4 regions of the Thalassolituus sp. UBA2009 genome follow, and region 3 is predicted to be linked to each of the others. Evidence: predicted binding sites of a transcription regulator. Region 3 holds the regulator's gene; each other region holds the start of a gene.

Region 1 (4,855 bases), on a different contig from region 3:
TATCAGCAGGGCTTCACGCACCGAGCCACGGCTGACTTCCAGCTCACTGACCACGCGGGTTTCCTGAATACGCTCACCGGATGTCAGCTGCCCCTGAATAATACGTTGCGCCAGATAGCGGGCAATCTGTTCGGAAAGGCTTTCAGGCGCAGAAAAACTCATCGGGGTCTGTTCCATACTGATAAAAAAACCGGCGGCGATATTAGCACAGAATGCTGCACAACCGGGCTATGCCATAGCGTCTGCAGCGCATTCCTGCGTCCGGTGATGCCCATCCTGCCAACATTGACAACGGATCACCCGAAATGACGCAATTGCCTGTACCACCAACTCCCGCTCCGCTGCAGGCTGACCGCAAATGACCAGAGAATAAGACGGATATAACTGAAAGATTGTCCGACAATCCTACAAACAATAACAACAACCCCATGAGGAGATGTCGATGTCTGAACAAGCACCAGGCTCACGTATGCTGACGTTTAAAAAATACGCCTACCTGCTGGTCGTGGTTCCGCCATTGCTGCTGCCACTGTCGCAATGGCTGTGGCAAAACATTGGTTACGCCAACCTGCTCGCCTTCTTTCCGTTGCTGTTTGTTTACGGCATTGTCCCCATCCTTGACCACATTATTGGCCAGGACCCGGTGAATCCGGATGAAACACGGGAAGTACCGAAGCTATCGGAAGAGCGTTTTTACCGCCTGCTGACGCTGCTGTGCCTGCCGATGCAGCTGGCGGTTCTGTTTTATGCCGGACACGTTTTTGTAAGCGCAGAGCTGAACTGGGTCGGACAACTCGGCTGGTTACTTTCTCTCGGCACCGTGGGCGCTATTGTCGCCATTAATGTCGGTCATGAACTGATTCATAAAGACCCCAGACTTGAGCAATGGACCGGTGGTCTGTTACTGGCCTGCGTTTCTTATGGTGGCTTTAAGGTTGAGCACGTACGCGGCCATCATGTGCATGTGTCCACACCGGCCGATGCATCTTCTTCACGCTACGGTCAGAGCCTGTATCAGTTTTTGCCCCATGCTTATCTGCACAACTTTCTCAATGCCTGGAAACTGGAAGCCAAACGTCTGCGTCATAAAGGCCACTCACCGTTCAGCTGGCGTAATGAACTGATCTGGTGGTATGGCTTCAGCCTTTTACTGGCAGCGGTATGTGGAGCTTTGTGGGGCTGGATGGGGGTGTTTTTCTTTGCTGCCCAGAGCTTCTTTGCCTTCAGCCTGCTGGAAGTGATCAACTACGTTGAACACTACGGCCTGCACCGCCGCAAGCTGGACAATGGCCGTTACGAGCGTCCGGATATCGAACACTCCTGGAACAGCAACTACCTGTTAACCAATCTGTTCCTGTTCCAGCTGCAGCGTCACTCCGATCACCACGCTTATCCGAAGCGTCGCTATCAGGTACTGCGCCATCACGATGTCAGCCCACAGCTGCCCAGTGGTTACGCCACCATGGTGGTGCTGGCCCTGATTCCGCCACTGTGGTTTAAGGTAATGAACCCTCGCGTTGAACGTTACTACAAAGGTGAAGAGCACCAGCTGCAAAGTAGCTTACAGACAGCCCCTGAACAGGACACCGGCTCAGAACAACGCCAGACCCGCCGTGGCAACAATGATCAGCAGCATCAGCAACAGTTGCCACGGCTTTACGTTCTCACCGAACAACCACACGCCCCAGCAGGCCGCACCGATAATGCCGACGCCACGCTTAACGGTTTCAACAATGCCCGGATGAATCTCCGTTACCGCCAGCCACTGGCCGCTGACCGCCAGCACAAACACCAGTAAAGCCAGCGCCATTAATCCCCATGGGCCGGAATAACGCGGCACAGACAAACGATCACGGCGGCGTAATGAATCAACGCTATAGGCCAGCAATAACACCAGACACATGCCGGCACTCTGAATCAGGCCGTGAAAAAAGACCGTGGCCGATGTCAATGCCATCTTGTCAAAGACAATGCCCGTGCCCCAGCACAGAGCGACGACCAGCATCAGCCCCAAACCCGCACCTGCTTCTTTTGGCCTGAGCAATAAATTCCAGCCCGAATGCAGCAGAAAAATCGCCAGCACAATGCTCAGCATCGCCAGCAACTGCACCCCGCTTAACCGCTCCCCCAGCAAACCCGCGCTGAGCACTGCTGCCACAACCGGCGTAAACGACAGCACCGGCACCAGCAAGGCAATACGGCCGACACTGAGTGCTTTGATATAGCAGACACTGGCCAATGCTGATACCAACAGCGATACCAGCCCCGGAAGCCAGTAACCCGCCTCCGGCAGTGACGCCCCCCGAGACAACCACAACAACAGATAAAGCGGAGTAACGCCGGCACTGAGCCAGATAGCCAGAGTCAGCGGCTGTGCATGAGCCGTCAGTTTTTTGCGCGCCAGATCGAACAGCGACCAGGCCAGCGCAGATAGCAACATAAACGACATAGCAGTCCCGGTGATGATAAATAAAGCCATCTTACGTGTTCACCGGACCGACGTCAGCGACCTGCTGAAAATGAATCAGGACGATGCACTCTGTTTTTTTATTGCGCAAAAAGGGGGCAACTGAAAAAGAGAACAACCCGGATGTACGATAAAAACCCGGATAAATGCCAGCGAGCAGCAAAAAAATAAAACTGGCACGTCTTCTGCTGAACATATTGCATTCCACATCAACGGCGATATGGAACACAACCTGAATTTCCGGATAACGGCGTCCACTCCGCTTGCATACTGCAGGTGGATGGGACGCCGTTTTTTATTTCCGGACAGCTGTTGAGAAATTTCTTAAACGTTAATGAGGTAATGCTATGTCTTATCTGATGCCTGCCGAGTTTGCCACCAAAATGGTAGATGCCGGTGAAGCAAAAATTTATATGTCGACCCGCGATACACTGGTACGCGCTTTTATGGCCGGTGCCATTCTCGCTTTGGCAGCGGTTTTTGCTGTCAGCGTTGCCGTTGCAACCGGTTCACATCTGATTGGTTCCATTCTGTTTCCCGTTGGTTTCTGCATGCTCTATCTGATGGGCTTTGATCTGCTCACCGGTGTATTTATGCTGACTCCGCTGGCCTGGCTGGATCGTCGCCCTGGTGTTACCTGGGGACAGATTCTGCGTAACTGGGGACTGGTTTTTCTCGGTAATTTTGGTGGCGCGTTAACCGTTGCTTTCCTGATGTCATTTATTTTCACCTACGGCTACAACACCGATGGCGGTGCTATTGCTGAAAAAGTTGCTCATATCGGTGAAGCCCGTACTCTGGGTTACGCTCAATACGGTGCAGCCGGCTGGTTTACCATTTTTATCCGCGGCATGCTGTGTAACTGGATGGTTTCTATGGGTGTTGTCGGCGCCATGATTTCCACCAATGTCAGCGGTAAAGTGATCGCCATGTGGATGCCGATTATGCTGTTCTTTTTTATGGGCTTTGAACATTCCGTTGTAAATATGTTTCTGTTTCCGTTCGGCCTGATTATGGGTGGTGAATTCTCGGTAATGGATTATTTTATCTGGAATGAAATTCCAACCGCACTGGGTAATCTGGTGGGTGGTCTGGCCTTTACCGGTTTGACCCTGTACGCCACCCACGTCCGTACTGCCAAAAAACGCGCGCTGATGTCAGCACAGACCCAGGCTCAGCCACAGATGTAAATTCTGGGCTTTATAAAGCTCAGGTCATAAACACCAGCCATAAACCCTGGCAATGCTTGCCGGGGTTTTATGGCTGACAGTCTGCAGCGATGATTTATGTCCTCTCTCCGTATTCAGCTTGGCCAGTATTCCTGCGCCGGACGCAAAGCCGTTAATCAGGATTTTCACGGCGCCTGTCTTGCCGATACCCTGCAGAAAGAACGCAAGGGTATTGCCATTGCTCTGGCCGATGGTATCAGCAGCAGTAATGTCAGCCAGATTGCCAGCGCCGCTGCTGTTAAAAGTTTCCTTGAAGATTATTACTGCACCCCTGATGTATGGAGTGTGCGTAAATCAGCGCAACGGGTTATTCAGGCCAGTAATTCCTGGCTTTACAGTCAGACGCGGCGCAGTCAGTACGCCTGGGAGCGGGATAAAGGCTATATCTGTACTTTTTCGGCGCTGATTCTGAAATCCACTCAGGCGCATATTTTTCATTGCGGTGACTGCCGCGTTTATCATCTGCAGGGACACTCGCTGGAGCAATTAACCCAGGATCACCGGGTACAGATTTCTGCCGAACAAAGCTATTTAGCCCGCGCGCTGGGCATGGACCAGCAGCTGGATATTGATTACCACAACATGCCACTGACTGCCGGCGATGTTTTTATTCTCGCCACCGATGGCCTGTATGAATTTGTCAGCCACGGACAAATCACAGAAGCCATTGCACAAGCACTGAAAATTAACAGCGAAAATAGTCTCGAACTCTGTGCACAGCAACTCGCTGAACTGGCATTGAACCAGGGCAGCGACGACAATATCAGCATTCAGCTGGTATATATTACCTCACTGCCCGATACCAACATTAATGAATGGCAGCAGCAATTACAGCAGCTGACGTTACCACCGGTACTGGATGAAGGCGCAGAATTCGATGGTTTTACCCTGCTGCGCCGTTTGCATATCAGTGGCCGCAGTCATGTGTATCTGGCCCGCGATCAGGACAGTAGTGAAAAAGTCGTTTTAAAATTTCCGGCCTCAGATATTCAGGCCGACAGCGCCAGCCTTGAACGTTTTCTGCTGGAAGACTGGATTGCCCGGCGCATCGACAGTCCCTGCGTATTGGCAGCGGCACAGAACAACCGGCCAAAGCAGTATTTATACAACGCCACGGAATGGATTGAAGGCCAGACACTGCGCCAGTGGATGCTGGATA
Region 2 (4,855 bases), on a different contig from region 3:
CTCAATAAAAAGCCGGGGTAAAAACCCCGGCTTTTCTGTTTCTGCTTTTTTACATCACGCGCATACCCGGCTGGGCGCCGTCGTGTGGTTCGAGCAGGAAGATATCTTCACCGCCCGGGCCTGCGGCCAGTACCATGCCTTCGGACATGCCGAATTTCATTTTACGTGGCGCCAGGTTGGCAACCATCACGGTCAGCTTGCCGTTCAGGTCTTCCGGGTTGTAGGCCGATTTAATACCGGAGAATACGTTGCGGGTTTCGCCGTTGCCGATATCCAACGTCAGCTGCAGCAGTTTTTCTGCACCTTCAACATGCTCGGCTTTAACGATACGGGCAATACGCAGGTCGACTTTGGCGAAATCCGGGAACTCGATGGTGTCGGCAATCACTTCGTTACCGTCTTCACGCAGCTCAGGTCCTTTATTCTTCGCTTTTTTATCGGCCTTTTTCTCTGCGTTTTTCGCAGCGGTTTTATCGGTGCTGTTATCCGCCGCCGGTGCTTCGCCGTTTTCTTTGGCCAGCTCGGTTTTGGTTTCTTCCAGAATGGCGGTTACTTTGTCCATTTCGGCACGGGCCAGCATTGGCTGGAATTTATTGATTTTGTGGCTCAGCAGAATCTCGCGGCGCGCTTCCCAGTCAAGGCTGTCCAGATTCAGGAATGCTTTGGTTTTGTCGGCAATTTCCGGCAGTACCGGTGCCAGATAAGTCACCAGCTGACGGAACAGGTTAAGCGCCACGGAACATACGTCCTGCACTTCCTGCTGGCGGCCTTCTTCTTTATTCATCGCCCACGGGGCTTTTTCCTGAATATATTCGTTGGCGCGGTCGGCCAGCGCCATGATGTCTTTCATCGCGCGGCCAAATTCGCGTTTTTCGTAATGGCTGGCAATCTGGTCGCCGGCATCAATAAATTGCTGCAGCATTTCCGGTTCAGCGCAGGTCGCGCTCAGTTCGCCGGATGCTTTGGCAATAAAGTTGCCGGTACGCGAGGCGATGTTCACCAGTTTGTTGACCAGATCGGCGTTTACGCGCTGCACGAAATCTTCCAGATTCAAATCGAAATCATCGACGCTGGAGCTCAGTTTGGCGGCAAAGTAGTAACGCAGATAGGTCGGGTTTAAATGATTCAGGAAGGTGCGCGCCTTAATAAAGGTACCGCGCGACTTCGACATTTTAGAACCGTTCACGGTCACGAAACCGTGGGCATTGACTGCTGTTGGTGTACGGTATTCTGCGGCGCTCAGCATGGAAGGCCAGAACAGCGCATGGAAGTTAATAATGTCTTTACCGATAAAGTGGTACAGCTCGGTGGTGGAGTCTTTTTTCCAGTACTCGTTAAAGTCGAGGTCACCGCGCTTGTCACACAGGTTTTTAAAGCTGGCCATATAGCCGATAGGGGCATCCAGCCAGACGTAGAAAAACTTGTTCGGTGCATCCGGAATTTCGAAGCCGAAATACGGCGCATCACGGGAAATGTCCCACTCCTGCAGACCGGAATCCAGCCACTCGGCCAGTTTGTTGGCAACTTCATCCTGCAGGGTGCCGGAACGGGTCCACTGCTGCAGAAACTCCTGGAAGTCCGGCAGTTTGAAGAAGTAGTGTTCAGATTCTTTTTCGACCGGGGTGGCACCGGAAATGACGGAGAACGGGTTTTTCAGCTCGGCCGGGGTGTAGGTTGCACCGCAGACTTCACAGTTGTCGCCGTACTGGTCGGCGGCGCCACACTTAGGGCACTCGCCTTTGATATAACGGTCGGCCAGAAACAGCTCTTTAACCGGATCGTACAGCTGCTTGATGCTGCGGATGGCGATATGGCCTTTGTCACGGCAGGCTTTGTAGATTTCTTCTGACAGCAGGCGGTTTTCTTCGCTGTGGGTGCTGTGGAAGTTGTCGAACGCAATCTGGAAACCGGCGAAATCCGCTTCGTGCTCGGCTTTTACCCGCGCAATCTGCTCTTCCGGGCTGATACCTTCTTTTTCGGCGCGCAGCATGATGGCGGTGCCGTGGGCGTCGTCGGCGCAAACATAGTGGCATTCGTTGCCACGCAGTTTCTGGAACCGAACCCAGATATCAGTCTGAATGTATTCCAGCAGGTGGCCGAGGTGAATGGAACCATTGGCATAGGGCAGGGCGCTGGTGACGAGGATTTTGCGGGGATTCTGTGCGGTCATGACAATTCGCTACGGGTTATTCAAAGAAAGGGCAGTATTGTAGCGATTTTTGCCGCTGGCCGCGATGGCTGCGGTACGGCTTAAAAGCGCTGCGGCAGCAGAAATCTGCCGCGCAGCGCCTGATACTCAATGGCCGGGCATCACAGCTTTCCTTCAGCCGCCATCTTCATATAGCTGTCGGTAAAGCGCAGCTTCACATTACCTTTATCGCCAAAGGTTTTGCCGTTCGGGAAGGCCATGCCGATAAAGCCGGCATCGGCGGCGCCATCACCCAGCAGACCGTGGTCGAAGGAGAATTTCGCTACGTATTCCATGGTTTTTGGCAGCTCGGCGCTGTTCACAAATTCCACAGCTTTTTGTGCGTCGTAGAACATTTTGGTGGCGGCCAGCTGGGCATCGTAACCGGCAAGGTCGGTGCCTGAGGCTTCGGCCATCATGCTGCGTGCTTTTTTACCTTCGGCGTCGTCTTTCGCCATGATGCTCATGGTTTCGTACCAGGCGCCGGTCAGGGCTTTGGCGAAGGCGGGGTTAGCGGCCAGGGTTTCGCTGTTGACCATAGTGGTGTCGATAATTTCACCCGGAATCTGTGAGGAGTTAAACACGGCGGTTGCGTTTGGCTGCGCCAGAATTTCGCTCACCAGCGGGTTCCAGGTGACCACGGCTTTAACATCACCGGTGCCATAAGCCGCCACCATATCGGCGTCGGAGGTGTTGATCACCGAGACGTCTTTTTCGCTCATGCCCACGCTTTCCAGACCGCGTGCCAGCAGGTAATGGGAAACCGACAGCTCCACCAGATTCACCGGCAGGCCTTTGATGTCTTTCAGGCTTTTTCCTTCTTTCAGAATCACGGCATCGTTGCCGTTGGAGAAGTCACCGACGATTAAGGCGGTGGTGTCGACGCCGCTGGCGGCCGGAATGGTCAGGGCATCCATATTGGTCATTACGCAGGCGTCGAATTCACCGGCGGTAAACTGGTTGATGGATTCAACGTAATCGTTGATCTGCACCACTTCGATTTCGATGCCGTATTTATCGGCCCATTTTTTTACGATGCCGGCTTTGTCGGTGTAATCCCACGGCATCCAGCCAACATAGATAGACCAGGCCAGACGGAAACTGTCTTTGGCCTGAGCGTGTAATGGGGTCAGGGCGGCCAGGGTGACCAGGCTGGCGGTGAGCAGACGTTTTAACGGCTTCATAGGACTTCCTCTTTGATATCCACATAAATCAGACGGCAGGAGAACTCAGCGCGAAACGGCCAGATGCTGGCATTCGCGTGTGGGTCTCCCGGGCTTTTGTCCCGCCGTGTAACCTGCGCTGTGAATACGCTGAGGTCGGTTGCTCTCGGACCAGACGTTCTTTTTCAGCAAAGAACCGGAACCCTAGCCACCTATTTCTGTGAATCCCAACCGGATTCGGTTGCCGAGTATCTCCTGTTACTGATCAGTGTTCAGCAAGGGCTGTACCAGTTTTGCCGGAGCCTGAAAATTGCGGCATCCGGCAGGCTGGCGAGTGTTAAGTTGCTGATTTTGCTGTCAGTTGCACCCCAAAAGGGTGCACAGATGATTAGCTGAACAGATGGTCGCTGCATTCTGGGGCGCTTATTCGGTTTCTGCTTTATATACCGCCTTGCTGCTAGTGCTGCCCTTTATTCGGTTTCTGTTGTGTGTGCCGCTTTGCAGCCGGTGTCGGTGTTTGCCAGTAAACGGGCGAGAGCGCGGGTCGCGGGGCCGGCGCTTTCTTCATGGGCCATTACCAGATAGAGATCGACGTAGCGCCGCGCATCCTGAGCAAAGGGAATCACCTGCAAGGCACCGCTTTTCAGGTCGTCGGCAATCAGCAGCTCCGGCAGCCAGGCAAAGCCCAGACCGCGGCGGACAATATTTACCCTGGTGCTGGTATGGGTAACGGTCCAGCGCTGATGAGCGCCGAGCCAGCCACCTTCGCTGCGGCGTTTGCGGCTGCTGTCGCGCAGCACCACCTGCCGGTGTGCGGTGAGATCATCGTAGGTGGCCTCGCGCCCCAGATGCTGCAACGGATGCTGCGGGCTGGTGACCGGCAGAAAGCAGGAGCGGTGTACGTGCTCACCGTTCCAGCCGCTGGGCAGTTGCGGGGTAATCAGAATATCGATGCTGTCTTCGAGCAGCATTTCGTTACCGCCGCTGAGTACAAACTCTTCCAGCTCCAGGCGGGTATCGGGGTACTCGGCCGAGAAGGCTTCAAACACATCAAACAGCACATCGTTGGGGTAAATGGTGTCGATGGCCGCACGCACAACAGGCTCGACGCCCTGATTAAGCGAGCTGGCAACCTGATCGATATTCTCTGCCTGATCGAGCAGCTGTTCGGCACGTTGTAACAGAATACGGCCGTGTTCGGTCAGTACCGCTTTGCGCCCTTCCACTTCCAGCAGTTGTACGCCCAGTTGCTCCTGCAGCTTGTGCACACCATAGCTGATGGTTGACTGACTCTTGAAGATGGCCTCAGCCGCCTGAGCGTAGCCGCCATGGTCGACCACCGCTTTAAACATGCGCCACTGTTCGAGGGTTGTTTTCATTGGAATGCCTTTTCGTAAATATCGAAAGCTATACGTTAAATTATGAGATTTTTAATCGAATAAAGCGAACTTAAACTGCACTCATTGCTTAACAGCCCTAACACCACAACCAATACCCGAACCGA
Region 3 (4,855 bases):
GCGGCTGCGCGGGCGTGCAGGCCCAGCTTATTGACGATGGTGATTTCGGTGCTGGTCATCCGTATCAGTCCTGATGAATGTCGGCACTGCCCAGCTCGCGGTGGCGGACCTGAACATTGCTGTAATGATGACAGAATTCTGCCTTAAGTTGCTCTGCCAGGTAAACGGAGCGGTGCTGCCCGCCGGTGCAGCCGATGGCAATGGTCATATAGCTGCGGTTGGCATCGACAAAGGCAGGCAGCCAGCGCTGAATAAACCCGCTGATGTCCTGCTGCATTTGTCCGACCTGAGGCTCCCGGGCAAGGAAATCAATGATTGCCGGGTCGCGCCCGGTAAAGGCGCGCAGTGCCGGGTCCCAGTAAGGGTTGGGCAGGTTGCGGACATCGAATACATAATCGGCATCAATCGGGATGCCATGCTTGAAGCCGAAAGATTCAAACAGAATGGCGATGTCGGTGCTGGTTTTATCCGCCACCCGCAATTTGATCAGGCTGCGCAGCTCATGCACAGACATGCTGGTGGTATCCAGCGTCAGATCGGCAAGGTTGGCGATAGGTTCCAGCAGCAGGCGCTCTTTATCGATGGCTTCGGCCAGAGATGTGCTTTTGCTAGTTAGTGGGTGCTTACGCCGGGTGGAGCTGAAGCGCTGCAGCAACACTTCTTCGCTGGCGTCGAGATAGACGACATCCAGCTGGTATTCTTCGCTGGGCAGCTGGTGCAGTACATCGTGGATATTGTCGAAGGCATGGGGCAGGTTGCGGGCGTCAACACTGACGGCGACTTTGGCCAGTTTTTCTTCGCTTTCGGTCTGGCGGGCCAGCGCTGGCAACAAAGCGACCGGCAGGTTATCAATGCAGTAGAAGCCCAGATCTTCCAGTACGTGCAGAGCACTGGATTTTCCTGAGCCGGACCGGCCGCTGATCACCACTAAACGCATTGCTGTGCTCCTCCATTGCCCGTTGGGCTGATGTCAGCCCGGTTGTCCGCTCAGCGCCCGCTGATAAAACCGTTGCGCATCCGGCGCTTTGCGCAGTGCCTCGCGGTAGGCCGGCTCGCTGAAGTTGCGTGCCAGCATCGCCAGAACCTGCAGGTGCTGTTCAGTAGCTTCTTCGGGAACCAGCAGAGCAAACACCAGATCGACCGGCTTGCGGTCAATGGCGTCGTAATCCACCGGCTCCACCAGACGCAGCAGTACGCCCATCGCCTGGTCGCACTGCTTCAGCCGGCAGTGGGGAATGGCAATACCTTCGCCAATCCCGGTGCTGCCGAGGCGTTCACGGCTGAGTAATCGCTCGTAAATATCGTCGGCAGAGCTGTCGCTGAGTTGTTCTGCGATAAAACCTGCCAGGTACTCCAGTAATTTCTTTTTACTGGAAACCGGAGCATCTATCAGACTGCGTTCCGGTGTGAGGATATCCTCGATGCGAATGTCCATTAATCAGCCTTGTCCGTGTTGCCGCGCCACCAGTTTTTCTTTGTGTTTCAGTACCTGACGGTCGAGCTTGTCGGTCATCTGATCGATTGCGGCATACATATCATCGTGCTCAGCGCTGGCGTGCAGGTCGGCACCGCTGACATGGATGGTGGCTTCGGCAATCATGCGCTCTTTAATAACGGTCAGGGTTACCTGGCCGTTGGTAATGTTGTCAAAGTGGCGTCCCAGCTTGGACATTTTTTCGTCTACGTACGCTTGCAGAGATTCGGTAACGTCAACGTGGTGACCGCTGATATTAATCTTCATGTCCAGACTCCTTGTTGCTGGCTTGTTGTTTTTTAAATCAATTGTTTACGTTCGTTCGAAGGCGGAATCATCATAGCCTCACGGTATTTGGCTACCGTGCGCCGTGCCACCTGAATGCCTTTTTCACCCAACACTGCGGCGATTTTGTTGTCGCTCAGCGGTTTGCGGGCATTTTCTTCAGCAATCAGTTTTTTAATCATGGCACGGATTGCGGTGGAGGAACATTCGCCGCCGCCATCGGTACTGACATGGCTGGAGAAAAAGTACTTCAGCTCGAAGATTCCGCGAGGCGTATGCATGTATTTCTGGGTGGTTACCCGGGAAATGGTGGATTCATGCATACCAACGGCTTCGGCAATATCGTGCAGCACCAGCGGCTTCATTGCTTCTTCGCCCTGTTCGAAAAACTCGATCTGATACTCGACGATTTTGGTGGCTACTTTCAGCAGGGTTTCGTTGCGGCTTTGCAGACTTTTGATAAACCAGCGCGCTTCCTGCAGGTGGTCGCGCAAGAAGGCGTTGTCGGTGCTGTTATCGGAACGGCGTACCAGTGAGGCGTAATCGGCGTTAACGCGCAGCTTGGGGGCGATATCCGGATTCAGCTCAACCCGCCATTCGTCGCGGATATTGCGTACCAGTACGTCGGGCACCACGTATTCGGCCTGCTCGGCACTGATGCCGGCACCTGGCTTGGGATTCAGTTCTTTAATCAGCCGCAGCACGGCTTTAAGGTCTTCTTCGCGCAGCTTGGTTTTGCGCATCAGCGTTGGGTAATCTTTGCTGCCCAGCAGCTCGATATAATCGCGGATGACCATTTTGGCTTCGTTCAGCCATGGGGTCTCAGCCGGCAGTTGCTGCAGTTGCAGCAGCAGGCATTCACGCAGGTCGCGGGCAAAAGCACCGGCCGGATCAAACTGCTGCAGGCGGTGGAGGACGGCCATGACTTCGTCTTCTTCGACGTCCAGAGCCGGGTCCATGCTTTCCAGAATGTCTTCGACGGTGGTGTGCAGATAGCCGTCGTCATCCACGCCGTCGATCAGCATCAGGGCGATCTCGCGGTCGGTATCTGACATAGGAGTCAGATTGAGTTGCCACAGCAGATGATCCTGCAGATCTTCGGTGCTGGCGTGGCGCGAGTCGTAATCGAAATCGTCGTCGATGGCGTTACTGCTGCTGCCGGAGGCAACGTTGGCGGTGGTCTGGTAGGTATCTTCCCACTGACTGTCGACCGGCAGGTCGTCGGGGAGTTGTTCCTGTGACCACTGTTCATCCAGCTCGGGTGTGTCGTTGTGGCTGTCGTCCTGATTGCTGACTTCGTGGCTGGCGCTGACTTCGTGGTCGCTGTTACGGGACAGGTCGGGCAGGTCATCGTGCTCGTGTTCTTCTACTTCGAGCATCGGGTTGGAATCGAGGGCTTCCTGAATCTCCTGCTGCAGATCGAGGGTAGACAGCTGAAGCAGGCGGATGGCTTGTTGCAACTGAGGGGTCATGGTCAGGTGCTGACCCATCTTTAACTGAAGAGACGCTTTCATAAAAGTTCAGTAATCACTCAGTATCGGCATAGTCTGTGCATTATACGCCAAGCGGTAAACCTTGGAATCTTTTGTGCATCTTCCTTTGCTTTGGATCATCAGCCACTTCCCTGCAGCAGGGCTTGCCATCACAGGCGGAAATCCTCACCCAGGTACACTTTGCGTACCTGCTCGCTGGCCAATACCTGTTCAGCGGTGCCTTCGGCGATGATATGGCCACCCCCGACAATATAGGCTTTCTCACAGATAGCCAGAGTTTCCCTTACGTTGTGGTCGGTAATGAGTACGCCGATGCCACGTGCTTTGAGCTGTCGGATGATGTCCATGATGTCAGCTACAGAAATCGGGTCAACCCCGGCGAACGGCTCATCAAGCAGAATAAAGGACGGCTCAGCCGCCAGCGCGCGGGCAATCTCGACCCGGCGTCGTTCACCACCGGATAAGGCCATGCCCAGACTGCTGCGGATATGCTGAATATGAAACTCATTCAGCAGCTCTTCCAGTTTTTCCAGACGCTGTGCACGGTTGAGGTCTTTGCGGGTTTCGAGAATGGCGAGAATATTATCGGCCACACTTAATTTGCGGAAAATGGAGGCTTCCTGCGGCAGATAGCCAATGCCTTTCTGCGCCCGGCCGTGCATCGGCAGATGACTGATGTCTTCGTCGTCAATTTTGATGCGGCCTTTGTCGGCCTGCACCAGATTCACAATCATGTAGAAACAGGTGGTCTTACCGGCCCCGTTGGGTCCCAGCAGGCCAACGATCTGACCGCTTTGTACAGACATGGATACATCTTTTACCACTTCCCGGCCGTTATAGCTTTTCGCCAGGTTTTCGGCTTTCAGGGTCTTCATGGCTGTTCCTGTACTGGCTTGCTGTTATCGGTGGCAGGTTCTGCCGGAGCCTGTGGCTGAATCACGACTTTGATTCGTTGTTTTTCGCCAGTACCACCAGTCTGGCCGGAGGTACTGGTGCCGCCGCTGGCGCTGACGGTTTCTTTGGTCATGTCATAGAGGATGCGCTCACCACTGAACAGGTTGCCGTCCTGCTGCAGTTGAGCATTGCCCTGAATGTTGACTTCACGTTGCCGGGCAAAGTAATCAATGCGCTGGCCGTGTGCTTTGGTCAGGGGTTTTCCCGGATTGATCTGTTGCTGATAGCGTGCCGGTTTTTTCGCTGTCCCTTCGGCAACGGCTTTTTCCAGTGTGTTATCGGTGCGGATAATCAGCAGGCGCTCTGATTCGATGCGCAGGGTTCCCTGGGTCAGAATCACATTGCCTTCATAAATAACAACGCCAGCCTTGCGGTCGAGCTCAGCGTGGTCAGAGAGAATGACCATTTCCTGCTGCCAGTCGTCGGGCAATGCATAAGCAGAGGCTGCGCTGCACAGGACAAACAGGCCGGCCAGAAAACGATGATTATTGCGGAACATAGCGGCTATCCACCTGTGATTTGAATTCCATGCGCTGACGCGCGATATCCAGTGTCATACCGGTTGCATTGATATGGGTTTGCGGACTTGTAATAGTTACCGGCTGATCAGTCTCGGCCAGTTGCTGGCGGCTGTGGTAAGTCAGGATGC
Region 4 (4,855 bases), on a different contig from region 3:
AACAAAGTTTCCTGGCTTTTGCTGCCGCGCTGACAGAAAAGGTACGGATGGCCGCTAATGCCAGAGTGCAGCCTCTGAAAAGCACGAAAATGTTGCGGCCTTTACCGGTAGTCGAGGCCTCGGTCAGTTACCGCCGCTGGATTGCTATTGGCTCCTCGACCGGTGGGACGGAAGCAATAAGAGAAGTTCTGAGCTGCTTGCCGGCTCATTGTCCGCCCATTGTGATCACCCAGCACATACCTGCAGTATTCAGTGCTTCACTGGCGATGCGTCTTGATCGTACTCTGGCAATTGAAGTACGTGAGGCTTGTAACGGTCTTGAGGTCAGACCTGGCCGCGCAATTATTGCCCATGGAGACTATCACCTGCGTTTCCGCCGCGAAGGCCAGAGCTATTATTGTGTGCTGGATGACGGGGAAAAAGTAAACCGGCACCGGCCGTCGGTTGAAGTGATGTTTGATGATCTGGCAGAAAAGCTGGACAGCAAGCATCTGGTTGCAGTGATGTTGACCGGTATGGGCGCGGATGGCGCCAGAGCTATGCAACGATTACATGATGCGGGTGCTTATACGCTGGCTCAGGATGAGGCCAGCAGTGTCGTTTGGGGAATGCCGAAAGCAGCGGTTGATCTTGGAGCGGTTGATAAAATAGCTCCTTTGGGACGGATTGCTGAGCTGATGCTGGAAGCTGCTGTGTGATAGATTGCGGGCAGATGGCAACAATGACAAAAGACATCTTTGTGCTAAACCTATTGAAGGACTGACAGGATAACGACAGAATCAGAAAGTCCTGTAAATTGTAGTTAAGTAAGGTTTGCAGACACTCAGAGAAAACTCTCTTGGTGCACGACCAAAAACGGAATCGTCCCGTTTGGTTGAAGGAATAATTATTATCCGGTGGAGAAGAACAGATGACTGTACAAGCATCTCTCGCAGGGAATGGGCGGGAACTGACGATTAAAGTAGATGGGCGGTTTGATTTCAGTGCGCATCAGGAATTCCGCGATGCCTATGAAAGCATGGCTGCAGATGTTCAGAGCTACGTTGTGGATCTGGGTGGAACCTCTTACCTTGATAGTTCGGCATTGGGAATGTTGCTGCTGCTGAGAGATCACGCCGGTGGCGATGGAGCCGATGTCCGGATTGTTAACTGTAATCAGGATGTCCGGAAAATACTGACCATTTCTAACTTCGAACAGTTGTTCAAGATACAGTAAGCCAATACTGCATGGATGCCATTAAAGTTCTGATTGCGGATGATAATCAGATTGACCGGATGGTGCTGTCACGCATAGTGCGCAATCAGGGCTATCAGGTACTGGAAGCTGAGAATGGTGTAGAGGCTGTTCGTGCTTTCGACCTGCACCGTCCGGATATTATCCTGATGGATGTTATGATGCCGGTGATGGATGGTCGTGAGGCCGCTCGCCGTATCAAAGCTGATGCAGGAGAGGATTTTGTTCCGGTTATCTTTCTGACCTCTCTTACTGATGCGCAAAGCCTTGCAGACTGTCTGGAGTCGGGTGGCGATGACTTTCTCAGTAAGCCTTACAATCACATTATTCTGCAGGCAAAAATAAGCTCATTTTATCGTATGCGTGAAATGCACCGAACCGTGCAGCATCAGCGTGATACGATTGCCAGTAATAATGAACACCTCCTGCATGAACAGCATGTGGCCAAAGCCGTGTTTGATAACGTGGCTCATGCCGGCTGCCTTTCGGCACCTAATATCCGCTATATGTTGTCCCCACTGGCCGTCTTTAATGGCGACGTGTTACTGGCCGCGCGCAAACCTGCGGGAGGCATGCACGTTTTGCTCGGGGACTTTACCGGGCATGGTCTGCCCGCTGCGATTGGTGCTATGCCACTGGCAGAAATATTTTATGGTATGACGGCCAAGGGCTTTGCTCTGCGCGATATTCTGCGGGAAATTAATCTCAAGCTGAAAGGCATTCTTCCTGTTGGTTTTTTCTGCTGTGCTGTCGTTGTTGATCTGAATTTTGACCGTAAATCGGCAAGTGTCTGGATGGGCGGCGTACCGGATTGCTATATGCTGCGCCAGGATGGTGCCAGGGTTGAAAGCCTGAAGTCGACACATCTGCCACTTGGCGTGCTCAATAACGAACAGTTCAGCGATACCCTGACGGAATATCCTATGAGTGATGGCGACCGTCTGTTTTTGTGGTCCGATGGCATCGTTGAAGCTCGTAATCCGGCAGGCGAAATGTTTGGCGAAGAGCGTCTGCAGAATGTCTTCAGCAAGGCCTCAGATCCGCATCACGTATTTGATGATATTCAGCATGCGTTAGCGGAGTTTGTTGCTGACAGTGCCCGTGATGATGACACCACGCTGCTTGAGCTGCGGATGATTGCCGAGCATGAGCTGGAAGATATTGCTCTGCAGCTGGCGTCCGGGCCGTTATCCGGTCCGGTAGACTGGGAGATGTCTTATTATCTTGGGCATGAAACCCTGAGAAACTTTAATCCGTTGCCGCTGATGATTCATATCATGATGGAAGTACCCGGACTACGGGTAATGGGCGGGCAGCTGTATACCGTGATGGCAGAACTGTTTTCCAATGCTTTTGAACATGGAGTGCTGGGGCTTAAATCTGAGCTGAAACGCTCATCGGATGGCTTTATGCAGTACTATCAGGAACGCGAAACCCGGCTTGCAGGGCTGAATGAAGGTTATGTCATTATCAGTATGAAACACCAGGGGGACGGACGCAGCGGACGATTAGTCCTGACGGTTGAAGATAGTGGCCCGGGGTTTGATTTCGCCCCTGTTTTTGATGAGCCAAAAGATCCGGCTTCTGCCCAATATTGCGGTCGGGGAATTCCTCTGGTTGATCAAATCTGTGAATCGCTGGAATATAGGGGCAGAGGCAATGTCGTCGAAGCGGTGATACGATGGCCGCAAATATTGGATGGGAGACTATGATGTCACTGGCAGAGCACTTTGACCCCGAGTCACTGGATATGCTCCGGGAAGTTATGGACGATGAATTTTCAGATCTGATGCAGGTCTACATCGACGACTCCCGGCAACGTCTGCCATTGCTGGCACAGGCGCTGCAGCAGCAGGATGCGCAGCAGCTGCGTGAGCTGGCGCACAGCTTTAAAGGTGCCAGCAGTAATATCAGTGCTAATGTTCTGGCGCAATTATGTTATCAGCTGGAAACGGCAGCCCGGGAGGATAAGCTTGCCGGAGCCGATTTGCTGATTGCGCAGATTGAAGCTGAGTATTACGCCGTAGAAACTTTGCTGCAGGACATGCTGTAGGTTACTTGCTACAGGCCTGTTGTGGCCGCTGTACCAATTATGTCTGATGTACAGCGCTCTTCCGTAACAACCATTCCTTTTTCTTTCCTCTTTTCGGCAATTTGGCCCGTGCTTTGCGTATAGCTACAGGTAAAGCCTTCTGCAGGCCTGAGTAACGGAGATTGGAATGAACGCGACGGGATCAACCTCCAACGCAACAAGTATTCTGCTGTCGCTGGGTATGACCGGAGACAGCGGGCTGTCTGGCCTCGGCGGAGAGGCCGGGGATCAGGGTTTTTCATCCTTACTGTCACAACTAATGCCGGGTGCTGGCGCAGGCCAGAACGCTTTGCCGCTTCCCTCGGTTGATGGCGTACAGACCTTGCCGCCGGAGCAACAAACTTTGCCGCTTATGCTGTCGTCAGCTGCTGTAGACGGTGGCGCAGATGTTAATGATTTGCTGGGGCAAATCGGTCTGGGTCTGGAAATGGCCGCTCATACAGATGCCGTCAGGGCTGATGCAGTACCTGCAGCTCAGGTGCTGGCTGGCAGTCTGAAAGCACTATCTGTAACGGACAGTCACCCGGAGGAAGATTCTGAAACACCGGATGCTGATGCATCGGCAGCCGCGATGCTGCTGGCGACAAGTGTACCTGTCAGTGATCCGGAAGCCGGAGCGATGAAGCCTGTGCCACAGAGTGAGGGGGCACCGCAGCCGGGCGCTGTCGCCAGCATGATGGCGCCTGGTCAGACGCAGAAAACAGATCATGCCAGAAAGCCGGCAAGTGAGCCGTTGTCTGGCATCGCTGTAGCGACAACTGTCGATGACACCGCCACGGTCGCGGATGAAGGCGCTGGATTCTTACTGCCGGGCGAAGACCGGCCAGCTGCGCAAAGCCTGCAGGGACTGGGGCTAAGCCTGCAGGGGCAGCAAGGGACGGTTCAGCCATCACAGAACAGCGGGAGCACCCTTATTCCTCCAGCCAGTGCTGCGGCAATGACTGCTGCAAGTACGGAAGATAACAGCAGCGCCAGTAGTTTTGTCAGTGAAAGTGGAGATACGCTGACGGATACCGAGCTGCAGGCGAAGCGGCTGCACAGTAGCCGTGAGAAGCTTGAGTTTGGCCAGGATCGTCGCGAGTGGGGCGGTGCACTGGGTGCCCGCATTATGACCATGGTGGCCGAAGATGTGCAGAAAGCCAGAATCCAGCTTGATCCACCGGAGCTGGGCAGCCTGGAAATTAAACTGCATGTCAGTCAGGATCAGGCCAGTGTGCAGGTTCAGGCGCAGCATGCTCATGTCAGAGAGGTTCTGGAAGCGAATGCTCACCGGTTGCGCGATGCTCTGGCAGCCCAGGGGATTACGCTGAATGGCTTTGATGTCAGTGAGCGTGGTCAGGGAAATGAGGGTTCTGGTCAGTCCGGCGATGGACAGGGAGCACAGGGCGGTGATGACTGGTTTGCTGAAGACGGTGTTGTGGATGATAAGCCACAGCCACAGGTAAGCAGCAATAATCTTCTGGATACCTTTGCCTGATCTTTCCCCGCCGGTGGCTATCGATGCCCTGGTGGCCCTAAGGCGTGTTTAA

Evidence for each region. The regulator sigma-54, encoded in region 3, starts transcription at its own class of promoters, with help from an activator protein. The targets are predictions, from matches to a motif close to TGGCACNNNNNTTGCTNT.
Region 1: the regulator sigma-54 is predicted to act here: its motif matches at 2,642-2,659, upstream of B3P58_RS15890 (formate/nitrite transporter family protein).
Region 2: the regulator sigma-54 is predicted to act here: its motif matches at 3,624-3,641, upstream of B3P58_RS14885 (putative urea ABC transporter substrate-binding protein).
Region 4: the regulator sigma-54 is predicted to act here: its motif matches at 3,390-3,407, upstream of B3P58_RS17745 (flagellar hook-length control protein FliK).

The regions. Positions count from the first base shown of each region.
Region 1 is NZ_DDCJ01000134.1:4,566-9,420, forward strand. Features, by position in the region: gene B3P58_RS15875 (GntR family transcriptional regulator) at 1-162, opposite strand, end outside; partial or broken gene B3P58_RS15880 (alkane 1-monooxygenase) at 443-1,552, shown strand; gene B3P58_RS15885 (DMT family transporter) at 1,592-2,479, opposite strand; gene B3P58_RS15890 (formate/nitrite transporter family protein) at 2,815-3,657, shown strand; gene B3P58_RS15895 (bifunctional protein-serine/threonine kinase/phosphatase) at 3,754-4,855, shown strand, end outside.
Region 2 is NZ_DDCJ01000119.1:5,177-10,031, reverse strand. Features, by position in the region: gene metG (methionine--tRNA ligase) at 50-2,170, opposite strand; gene B3P58_RS14885 (putative urea ABC transporter substrate-binding protein) at 2,311-3,372, opposite strand; guanidine-I (ykkC/yxkD leader) riboswitch at 3,456-3,570, opposite strand; gene B3P58_RS14880 (LysR family transcriptional regulator) at 3,822-4,730, opposite strand.
Region 3 is NZ_DDCJ01000069.1:25,401-30,255, reverse strand. Features, by position in the region: gene B3P58_RS08825 (HPr family phosphocarrier protein) at 1-59, opposite strand, end outside; gene rapZ (RNase adapter RapZ) at 65-937, opposite strand; gene ptsN (PTS IIA-like nitrogen regulatory protein PtsN) at 971-1,435, opposite strand; gene hpf (ribosome hibernation-promoting factor, HPF/YfiA family) at 1,439-1,741, opposite strand; gene B3P58_RS08805 (RNA polymerase factor sigma-54) at 1,774-3,273, opposite strand; gene lptB (LPS export ABC transporter ATP-binding protein) at 3,402-4,127, opposite strand; gene lptA (lipopolysaccharide transport periplasmic protein LptA) at 4,124-4,705, opposite strand; gene lptC (LPS export ABC transporter periplasmic protein LptC) at 4,692-4,855, opposite strand, start outside.
Region 4 is NZ_DDCJ01000143.1:126,188-131,042, forward strand. Features, by position in the region: gene B3P58_RS17725 (protein-glutamate methylesterase/protein-glutamine glutaminase) at 1-698, shown strand, start outside; gene B3P58_RS17730 (STAS domain-containing protein) at 911-1,216, shown strand; gene B3P58_RS17735 (ATP-binding SpoIIE family protein phosphatase) at 1,228-2,946, shown strand; gene B3P58_RS17740 (Hpt domain-containing protein) at 2,943-3,287, shown strand; gene B3P58_RS17745 (flagellar hook-length control protein FliK) at 3,454-4,803, shown strand.